Regions from separate parts of the Candidatus Symbiopectobacterium sp. NZEC127 genome, predicted to be linked through region 1. Evidence: predicted binding sites of a transcription regulator. Region 1 holds the regulator's gene; the other holds the start of a gene.
What was found. The regulator PhoB, encoded in region 1, activates phosphate uptake and scavenging genes when phosphate is short. The targets are predictions, from matches to a motif close to CTGTCATAAAACTGNCNNAT.
Positions count from the first base shown of each region.

Region 2: the regulator PhoB is predicted to act here: its motif matches at 2,137-2,156, upstream of rbsK (ribokinase).

Region 1 covers NZ_JAGFPG010000004.1:154,796-160,538, reverse strand. The annotation lists gene J5069_RS16435 (PstS family phosphate ABC transporter substrate-binding protein) at 1-456, opposite strand, end outside; gene phoR (phosphate regulon sensor histidine kinase PhoR) at 471-1,793, opposite strand; gene phoB (phosphate response regulator transcription factor PhoB) at 1,860-2,549, opposite strand; gene sbcD (exonuclease subunit SbcD) at 2,824-4,047, shown strand; gene J5069_RS16415 (AAA family ATPase) at 4,044-5,743, shown strand, end outside.
Region 2 covers NZ_JAGFPG010000007.1:140,673-146,415, forward strand. The annotation lists gene J5069_RS20660 (dihydrodipicolinate synthase family protein) at 1-668, opposite strand, end outside; gene rbsK (ribokinase) at 716-1,927, opposite strand; gene glpG (rhomboid family intramembrane serine protease GlpG) at 2,183-3,010, shown strand; gene J5069_RS20675 (DeoR/GlpR family transcriptional regulator) at 3,105-3,863, shown strand; gene malP (maltodextrin phosphorylase) at 3,907-5,743, shown strand, end outside.

The sequences.
Region 1 (5,743 bases):
GGTAACGGTTTGCGTGGCCCCGCAGCGATGGGTAATGGAGAACAGCGCATCGAGCTGTTGCACGTTCAACCCCGGCAGCGGGTTATCCTGATTCACTAACACCACCAGCGCATCCATCGCCACCGGAACGGCCAAGGGAGGATACCCGTAGCGCTGCACAAACGCCTCAATCTCACTCGCCTTCATGGCACGGCTCATCGGGCCAAGCTGTGCCGCACCGGAAGCGAGTGCCGTGGGTGCCGATGACGATCCCGCCGCCTGCATCTGCACGTTAACGCTGGGATAATGTTGGTTGAAATCGGCAGCCCAAAACGCCATCAGCGTCGCCAGGGTATCAGAGCCTGCGCTGGAGAGATTCCCCGCCAGCATTTGCTCGCTGCGCGCAGTGTGGCTCCAGCCACTGAGTAGCAGCGCAGTACAGAGCAAGAAACCCGAAAAACGCGGGGCTGGCATCATAGGTCAACTGTCCATCAGGCCGAAGGGGTAGTGCTATTCTCCGACAGAGAGGCAGGGACAATCAACCGGTTAGGAAGCGTAAACATAAAACGCGCTCCGGCACCCGGTTCACTGAGGATCTCCAATCGCGAATCATGATGGCTGAGCGCATGCTTGACGATGGCGAGCCCCAACCCGCTGCCGCCCGTTTGGCGCGAACGGGCTTTATCCACGCGGTAAAAACGCTCGGTCAGGCGAGGAATGTGCTCTGCGGCAATACCGGGGCCATTATCGCTGACCTGAAACTGCGCGCCCTGCGTGATTTTTTGCCAGCACACTTCAATGCGCGTGCCTTCCGGCGTGTGATTAACCGCGTTGTACACCAGATTGGAGAAGGCGCTGTGCAACTGCTCTTCATTGCCATAAACGCTCAGCCCATCGTTAATGCGGAACACAATTTCGTGGCGCTCCTGGCTCAGCGTCTGTGCTTCACGTTGCAGGATGCGCAGCATGCGTGGCACATCGACTTTTTCCGCCAGATTGATCGGCGCTGCCGCTTCGATTTTCGATAACGTGAGCAACTGTTTCACCAGCCCATCCATACGCCGCGTCTGTTCCTGCATGGTAGAGAGCGCTTTGTTACGCAGCGGGCTATCCAGCGAGTCGTCCTGCATCATCTCCAGATAGCCTTGCAGCACGGTGAGCGGAGTGCGTAATTCATGGCTGACGTTGGCAAAGAAATTGCGCCGCGCGCCTTCCAATTGGTGCATTTGGGTGATGTCGCGCACCACCATCAACAATTGCCCTTCCGAGTAAGGCATAACGCGGAATTCGACATGGTGTGAATTGATCAGTTGCAGGGTCAAGGCGCGGGTGAAATCCTGCTGGCGCATGTATTGCGTGAACTCGGGATAGCGCAGCAAATTGAGGATATTCTGGCCGTTATCTTCCGGCCAACGCAGGCTGAGCAAATGCTGCGACAGGCCGTTGCACCAGATGATGGTGCCCTCCTCGGTGGTGATCACCACACCGTCGGGCAGCGACTCGGCACCGCTGCGAAATCGTTTGATCAGCAAGGCCAGCTCGCGCCGCCGCCGCCGATTACGCAGTTGCATTTGATACAGCCCGTAAAACAGCGGCTCCCAACTCCAGCGCCCGGGCGGCGGCGTCATGCTGCGATCGACCCACAGCCAATAGGAGAGTTTAAGCTGGTTGTAATAGTTCCAGCCAAGCACCACCAACACAGCCACCAGCATAAACCAGGGCAGGTAGCCGAAAATCAGGCCCAACAACAGGGCGGGCAAGCAAAAAAAAGCCAGCTCCAATGCCAGCTTTTTCCACGAAAGACGTTCTAACACGTTAAAAATTCTCCGCTTTGGCGGTATTCAGCCACGATGTCGCGCACGCTATGGCTAACGCACACATCAATAACGCGTAGAAAAACGGTACCCCGTTCCCCGGACCGTTTGCACCATTTTATCGTGTCCGCTGGTTTCCAGCGCCTTGCGCAAGCGACGAATATGCACGTCCACAGTACGATCCTCAACATAAACGTTAGTTCCCCAAACGTTATTGAGCAACTGCTCGCGACTGTAAACACGCTCAGCGTGCGTCATAAAGAAATGCAGCAGCTTGAATTCGGTCGGTCCCATCTCCAGCGCGTGCTGTTCTGTGGTGACGCGATGAGAGGTGGGGTCCAGACTCAACCCCCGCATTTCAATCACTTCTTCCACCGCCATCGGTGAAATGCGGCGCATTACCGCCTTGATACGTGCTACCAGCTCTTTGGGCGAAAACGGCTTGGTGATGTAATCATCCGCGCCAACCTCAAGCCCGCGCACGCGATCTTCCTCTTCGCCGCGCGCCGTCAGCATCATGACCGGAATATCCCGCGTCAGCGCTTCGCGCTTCATGTGCTTGATAAACTGCAACCCCGAGCCACCTGGCAGCATCCAGTCCAGCAGCACCAGATCCGGATAGGGTTCGGACAAACGCGTCACTGCGCTGTCATAATCTTCCGCTTCAACGGACTGATAGCCGTTTTGCTCTAACACGAAGCACACCATTTCACGAATCGGCGCTTCATCCTCTACGACCAGTATGCGTCTTGCCATTGTTCATCCTGCCGTTAGTCAGCGTATGAAACGCGTCAACAATAACGAAATATCACGATTGCCCACTTTACCTAAACAACAGGCGCCTGAGTGGCTCATCTTCTGCGGGCGAAAGCAGTATGCGTCAGTTTTATGACAGATTTATGAAAATCAACGCTGAAGGTAACACCCTGTTTAGCGGTTGTTTCCAAAATTTTCGCGGCGATAACGACAGCCACCGCCCACACTGCTTATAATCGCCCTACAGTAGATAGCACGTCTAACAGGAAACGCCATGCGTATCATTCACACCGCAGACTGGCATCTGGGCCAATATTTTTATACTAAAAGTCGCGCACCGGAGCATCAAGCGTTTCTCGACTGGCTCATCGAGCAGATAACCGAACATCAGGTCGATGCGCTGATTGTGGCGGGTGATATTTTTGATAACGGTTCGCCGCCCAGCTATGCGCGCGAAATGCTCAACCGGTTTGTGGTGGCATTGCGCCCCACCGGATGCCAGTTGGTGTTGCTGGCCGGCAACCACGATGCAGTGGCGACCCTGAATGAATCGCGCGATCTGCTGGCGTGCCTTAATACCCGTGTTATCGCCAACGCCGCCGAGGATGTGACGCAGCAGGTATTGGCACTCAATACCCGCCAAGGCGCGCCCGGCGCGATGCTGTGCGCCATTCCTTTTCTGCGTCCGCGCGACATCCTGCGCAGCCTGGCGGGTCAATCCGGCGAGGAAAAACAGCTCGCCTTGCAAGACGCCATCAGCGGACACTATGCGCAATGCTACCAGTACGCCTGCGATTTACGCGACACGCTGGCATTGCCCCTGCCGATTATCGCCACCGGACACCTGACCACCGTTGGGGTTACCGCCTCGGAAGCGGTGCGCGAGATCTACATCGGCTCGCTCGATGCCTACCCGGTGCAGGCTTTTCCGCCTGCCGACTATATCGCCCTTGGGCATATCCACCGCCCGCAGCGCGTGGGACACAGCGAGCATATCCGTTACAGCGGCTCACCGATTGCTCTGAGTTTTGATGAGCTTGGCAGTGAAAAATCGGTCGCGTTGATCGACTTCCCGCCAAGTGCGCCCCCGGAGATAACGCTGCTGCCCGTTCCCGTGACGCAACCGATGCGCCTCATCAAAGGCAATCTGACGGAAATAGAGCAGCAGTTGCACAGCCTCCCCGCTCCCGAAACCGGGCAGCGTATCTGGCTGGACATCGAGATCGCCACCGACACCTACCTCAGCGACATGCAGCAGCGCATACAGCAGCTAACGCACACATTACCCGTCGACGTGTTGCTGTTGCGGCGCAACCGTGAGCAGCGCTTGCAGGCCATTGCGCGCGAAAAGAAAGAGACGCTGGACGAATTATCTCCACAGGACGTTTTCGAACGCAAACTGGCGCTGACCGATATGGCGCAAGAACAACAAGCGCGGTTACGCCCGCTGTTTGATGAAATGGTCCGAGACGTCACCGAAGGAGCGCCGCAAGCATGAAAATCCTGAGCTTACGGTTAAAAAACCTCAACTCGCTCAAAGGTGAATGGAAGATTGATTTTACGCAGGAGCCGTTTGCCAGCAACGGGCTGTTTGCCATCACCGGCCCAACCGGCGCGGGTAAAACCACGCTGCTGGATGCCATCTGTCTGGCGCTGTATCACCAGACGCCGCGACTGAATACGCTCTCCGCCACGCAGAACGAACTGATGACGCGTAACACCGCCGACTGTCTGGCCGAGGTGGAATTTGAGGTCAAAGGCGTCGGCTATCGTGCGTTTTGGAGCCAACGCCGCGCCAAAGATGCGGCGGATGGCAACCTGCAAACCCCGAAAGCCGAACTGGCGCTGATCGAAGACGGCAAGATCCTCACGCAAAAACTGTCCGAAAAGCTGGCTTACACCGTCCGTATTACCGGGCTGGACTTTGAGCGTTTTACCCGATCGATGATGCTCTCACAGGGGCAATTTGCCGCCTTTCTCAACGCCGAACAGAACAAACGCGCAGAACTGCTGGAAGAGCTGACCGGTACGGTGATCTATGGCGAGATCTCCAGCCGCATCTATGAGCGGCATAAAGCCGTAAAGCTGGCATTGGATGCGCTACAAGCACGCGCGTCGGCTATCGCACTGTTGGATGACGGCGAGCGACAAAGCGTATTGGCAGCATTGACGCAGCTACAGCAGGAAGAACAAGGGTTACGGGAAAAACGTGAGCAAGCGCTGACACACCAGCAATGGCTGGCGCAAGAGCGGCATTTGCAACAAGACTTGCGCCACAAGCAGCAGCAAGCCGAGGCGGCCGAGCAGGCGCAACGTGACGCCGAGCCCGATCGATTACGTCTGGAACGTGACGAGCCCGCCGAAAAATTGCGTCCCTTGCTGCGAGAGCGCGAGCGTACTCAATTGGCACGGGTTGCTGCGCAAACGCGGGAAACCGAGTTAGCCCAGCAGCACACCGTCAGCCAGACCGCACATCAGCAGCAACAGCAGTTGTTCCTGCAAGCGCAACAGGCACAGCAGCAACACAGTGCCGCACGCCAGCAGGAAGAAACGCTGATCGAGCAACACGTCATACCGCTCGATCAGCACATAGCCCGTCAAGGGGAGCGCTGCGCCCAGCATCTCTCTGCGTTGACCCAAACGCAAACGCAGCGCGAGAACGAGCAGCAGCAACTGGCCGAGTTGCTTCGCCAGCGCGATACCTTGCAAACCCAGCGTGAAACCCGACTCCACTACCAGCAGCAGCATCCCCATCACCGTCACTGGAGCGAACAGCTCGGCGCGTGGCGTGCAGCATTCCAGGAACAGCAGCGCCTTTCTGGGGAGCTGGCTGCGGTGGATACGCAGCAACAGCGCCTGACCCACGATGAACAACAGATGGCGCGTCAGCAGGTGGAGTTGAATGAACAACGAAGCGCACAACAGCAGCGCTACGACGCCTTGCAGCACCAGTGCGAGCAGCAGCAACAGGTGTGGCAACAGGCAGAAACCGCGAATCCGATTGCCGGTTTGCGTGAGCGTTACGCGGCGCACCAGCATGCACGACAAGCGCGACGCCAGCTTGGGGAATTGACACAAGCACTCAGCAACCTGCGTCAACAGCAGCAAAATAGCGCCAGCAAATGGCTCGCGCTGGACCAACGTTTCCAGACCGACACGCAGAGCAACAACGCACAGCGCGCCGACTGTCAGCG
Region 2 (5,743 bases), on a different contig from region 1:
ACGTACAGTTCCGGGTGGAAGTTGGTGAACACGCCGCTGAAACCGCGTGAGCCCGCTTTCATCGCCGGGAACGCAATGGCGGCATTGGCGTTGATGATATTAAGCGGGGTGTCCTGCACCAGCTTGACGCGACGGGTTACGGTGTCCAAATCGCAGCTTACGTCTTTCAGCACCACGAAACGGCCGCTGTTGGCGCAATAGGTCAGCTCTTCGTCACTCAGCAGACGGCGATACGGTGCCGGGCACTCATACAGCCCCAGCGGCAGCGATTCCGGCAGCGCATCCAGCAGGCTGTTCAGCGTACTGAAGAAGGTGTCACTGCCGGTTTTCTGCGGATCGAGGTGGTTAGTTACCAGCACCAGCGCATCGATGCCGGTTTGTGCCATGGCTGACAGCTCTTCGATTTGTGCGCCGAGATCGTCACTGATGTGGCCGGAGGCGATCACCGGGACGCGGCCTTTCACGTGATCGACAACGAAACGGGCCACCGCCACGCGTTCTTCCAGCGTCAGGAATTGCATTTCACTGGACTGGCACACGGCAAACAGCGCATCGACCTTGTTTTCCAGATACCAGTCAATCAGGTTGGCCAGGCCGGGATAGTCTACGTCGTTCTGTTCGGTGAACGGTGTAAGCATGACAGGGACGATACCATCGATTTTTTTCATTTTTTATTTCTCCGAATACAGACTGTGCGGGCGCGGGCCCGCAGGCATTAACGTTGTGATAAACGCGCGATAACCTGTTGATGTTCTGGCATGTTTGAGGCACCTTCCCGCTCAACTGCCAAGGATGCAAAGGCAGAGGCGTAGGTCGCGGCCTGCACCATGCTTTGTCCGTTGGCCAGTGCGGCGGCAAACGCACCGTTAAAGGCATCCCCAGCGCCGGTGGTGTCGACACCGAGCGCCGGAAAGGCCGGAATGTGTTGGAACTGGTGGCCGTCATACAGCAGCGCACCGCGCGATCCCATAGTAATAATGACGCGCTTGGCACCCATACCTGCGATTTTCAGCGCGGCCTCTTTGGTACTGTCAAAATCCTGAATGTCGATACCCGACAGCAGTGAGGCTTCCGTTTCATTGGGCGTGATCACGTCCAGATAATCCAGATAGGGCAGAATCTCGCTGGAATAGGGGGCCGGGTTGAGGATCACTTTTTTGCCCAATGCGTGCGCCAGCTTGATGACGTTCAGGGTGGCGGAAAAGTTGTTCTCCAACTGGACCAGCAGTACGTCTGACGTGGTCAATTCCGGCGCGATGGCCGCCACTTCGTCATCAGTGATGGTCTGGTTGGCACCGGGATAAATGGCGATCATGTTCTCGCCGTTTTGCTGCGAGACATAGATGATGGCGTTGCCGGTGGGTTCGGTATCGGATTGATACAGCTTGAACGCGTGAATATCCGATGACGACAGATGGTCGTAGGCAAACTGGCTGAACTGATCGGTGCCTACCTTGGTGACAAAATAGACCTGTGAACCTGCCCGACTGGCGGCCATCGCCTGATTGGCACCTTTGCCGCCGGGGCCAAGGGCGCTGCCCTGCGCCATGATCGATTCACCGCCTTTGGGAAAACGCGCTACCTTGGCGACGATATCGACGTTGAACGATCCTAAAATACACACCTTGCCGTTCATCTTGTTTCCTTTCTGTTTGCTGGTTTGATGCCGGGTCTGCTTTTCCAATCGCTTGAGCAGTACTTCAAAATTTTCACTGCGGGGCGCAATCAGTTCAGATTGCAGACTGCGCCGCACAATAATTGCACCGCCGTAGCAGCGCTGAACCAAATTCAGACGCGCCAACTCGTTCAGGTCGCTGCGGATCGTCTCTTTGCTCACGGCAAATGCGGTGGCCAGATAATCAACACTGGCACGTTCGTGTTTGGTTAAATAGGCCAGAATTTGATTACGTCTTTCTTCCAGGAACATGGTCACCTCGCTGCTGGATATGAGCCTAAAGGAGCGGCTATGGTTAAAAAGTGACTATTGTCATAGGATAATGGGCAAAACGGAAGCAAACGGAAGTATGTATGTGGGTGATGTACAACGAATTGCCAGCATCAGTGGCGTTTGTAGCGCGGGTACCAGGGTAAACCGCCTCTTTATCAGAACAATATTTCAACCCTCTTAATAAAACGATGTGATATTTTTATGGCAAATCAATTTGCTAACGGATAAACCACGATGGCAATTCGCCTAACAGCCTTATCTCAGCCACGCTTGGCACAGGCGTTTGTCGACTATATGCAAACGCAGAATATTCAACTGGAGTTGCGCTTCTCCGGGCAGGAAGCGGAACTCTGGCTGGATGATGAAGCGCGGTTGCCTGAAGTACAGCAGGCGCTTGAGGTGTTCATTCAAGACCCGATGCATCCGCGTTATCAAGCGGCCAGTTGGCAGGCGGGGTCGACCTCATCGCCCTTGCGCTATGCGCGGTTCTCTTATTTGCAGACGTTACAGCAGCGCGCCGGGCCGCTAACGCTGGGTGTGATGATTACCTGCATTGTCGTTTATCTGTGGATGGCGATATTCGGTAACGATCGTGCCATGATGTGGCTCTCTTACCCGGGCGTGGGGCAAAAATTTCAGCTATGGCGTTGGTTCAGCCACGCCTTCCTGCATTTCTCCTTGCTACATATCTTGTTTAACCTGATGTGGTGGTGGTATCTCGGCGGGCCGGTAGAGAAAATTTTGGGGACGCGCAAGCTACTGATCTTGGCGCTGCTCTCAGCGGTTGCCAGCGGCTGGATACAATCGTTCTTCAGCGGCATCTATTTCGGTGGTCTGTCCGGCGTGGTGTACGCCTTGATGGGCTACGTCTGGCTATACGGTGAGCGCGTGCCGTCGGGCCCGCTGTTCATGCAGCGCGGATTGATGGCCTTCGCATTGTTGTGGTTGATCGCCGGATATTTCGATATTTTAGGTCTACGTATTGCTAATGCCGCGCACGTCGTGGGTCTGGTTATTGGGTTGGTGCTGGCCTTTTGGGATACGCAGCAGAAAAAAGCATGATCGCAACCCGGTAGCATTGCGGGGTAAGCGTTGCCAGCAGCACAGAGAAGTCTCAACCAGAGGGTTGAGTGGAAACCTGTTTTAGGGGAACAACGTGAGGCAAACACAGCGGCACGACGCCATCATTGAACTGGTGCGTCGGCAGGGATATGTCAGTACCGAAGAGTTGGTAGAACATTTTGCGGTGAGTCCGCAAACCATTCGCCGGGATCTTAACGATCTGGCGGAGCAGAATAAGATCCATCGCCACCACGGCGGAGCGGCGCTGCCTTCCAGCTCGGTGAATACGGCTTACCACGATCGCAAGATGATGTGGTCAGATGAAAAAGCGCGTATTGCACGTAAAGTCGCCAGCCAAATCCCGGATGGTGCTACGCTGTTTATAGATATCGGGACAACGCCAGAGGCGGTTGCCTATGCGCTGTTGCAACACAAGGATCTGCGGGTCGTCACCAACAACCTGAACGTGGCGACGCTGTTGATGGGAAAAGAGGATTGCCGGCTGATTCTGGCTGGTGGCGAAGTGCGCACCCGGGATGGCGGCATTATGGGTGAAGCGACGCTGGATTTCATTTCTCAGTTTCGTCTGGATTTTGGCATCCTCGGCATCAGCGGCATTGACATGGATGGCTCCTTGCTGGAGTTTGATTACCATGAAGTGCGCACCAAACGGGCAATTATCGAAAATTCCCGCTGCGTCATGCTGGTCACCGACCACTCCAAATTCGGTCGCAATGCGATGGTGAATCTGGGCAATATGGACCTGATCGACTATCTTTTTACCGATCAGCTACCACCACCCAGCGTAATGAAAATCATTGAACAACATAAGGTGCAGTTGGAGTTGTGCTGAGCCAGACGTGCCTTTTTCTGATTGATAACAGGGGAGAGGCACGATGGGAACGCTGTCATTCAACCACACGCTGTTTATTGCTGCATTGCACCGCCAACGACAACACTATGGCGTGGCGGCGCTGACCAGCCTCAGCGCGCAGCAGCAGTGGCATGTCGTCAGTACTGCGCTGGCGGAGCAGCTTGCCGCGCACCCGATAACCCCTCCCGATTCGCCGCCAGGCCGTCATATTAACTACCTCTCCATGGAATTTTTACCGGGTCGCCTCACGGGCAACAACCTGATTAATCTGGGATGGCACACTGCCGTGGCAGACGTGCTGGCAGAGCAGGGGCTTAGCCTCAGCGATGTGCTGGAAGGTGAGACTGACCCGGCATTGGGTAACGGGGGATTAGGGCGTCTGGCGTCCTGTTTTCTGGATGCGATGGCGACGGTGGGGCAACCGGCTATAGGTTACGGGCTGGACTATCAGTACGGCCTGTTCCGCCAACGTTTCGAAGCGTGCCAGCAGCATGAGTATCCTGATGACTGGCGGCGCGATGCGTATCCCTGGGGTCGCCCACAGCCGGAGCTTGGCGTGCAGGTCGGTTTCGGTGGCGTTATCGAATCGCGCGATGGAGAGGCAGAAAAATGGCTGCCCGCCTTTTATTTTCGCGGCGAGGCGCGTGATGTGCCGGTGCTGGGCTATGAAAACGGCGTGGTGCAGGTGTTGCGGCTCTGGCACTCTACGGCGGAAACCCCTTTCGATCTCACGGCGTTCAACGCCGGGCGCTATCTGGACGCGGAGCGCGCCGGTGTGTCGGCGGCGAGCCTGACGAAAGTGCTGTACCCGAATGACAACCACGCCGCCGGTCGGCGTCTGCGCCTGATGCAGCAATATTTTCAGTGTGCCTGCGCCGTCGCGGACATTGTGCGGCGACACCTTCAGGCAGGGCGGGCGTTGTCAGCGCTGCCGGAGTGGGAGGTGATTCAACTTAACGACACGCACCCGACGCTGGCTATCCCTGAATTGTTGCGCGTGTTGTTGGACGAACATCATCTGGGTTGGGACGAGGCGTGGGACATTACCCGGCGCATGTTTGCCTATACCAACCATACGTTGATGCCAGAAGCGCTCGAGCGCTGGCATGATGGCCTGTTCCGTCGCTTGCTGCCGCGCCACTTTGATCTGATCAACATCATTGATACGCATTTCAAAGCGCAGGTGGAGCAGCAGTGGGGCGCTCAGGCGCGGCATATCTGGCCGCGTGTCGCCATCCGCTATCAGCATCAGGTGCGCATGGCAAACCTGTGCGTGGTGGTCTGCTTTGCCGTTAACGGGGTGGCAGCACTGCATTCACGTCTGGTCGTGAGCGATCTGTTTCCTGAATATCACCAACTGTGGCCGCAAAAATTTCATAACGTGACCAACGGCATTACGCCACGCCGCTGGCTAAAGCAGTGCAACCCGGCGCTGTCGGCACTGTTGGATGAAACGGTTGGAACCGCCTGGACCACAGATTTACCCGCCTTGCGCGCGCTCGAGCCTTACGCCGATGACAGCGCGTTTCGGGCGCGTTACCGCGCCATCAAGCAGCAAAATAAAGAAAATCTGACCAACTGGGTAGGTCAGAATCTGGGGGTGAAACTGGACCCTCACGCCCTGTTTGACGTGCAGATCAAACGCTTGCATGAATACAAACGCCAGCACCTGAATTTGCTCCATATTCTTTCACTTTACCGCCAATTGCGTGATAACCCGCATCTGGATATAGTTCCGCGCGTCTTTGTCTTTGGGGCTAAGGCCGCACCGGGATATGTGCTGGCAAAAAATATTATCTACGCCATTAATAGCGTAGCGGAGATGATTAATCGGGATAAGCATGTCAGAGATCGTTTGC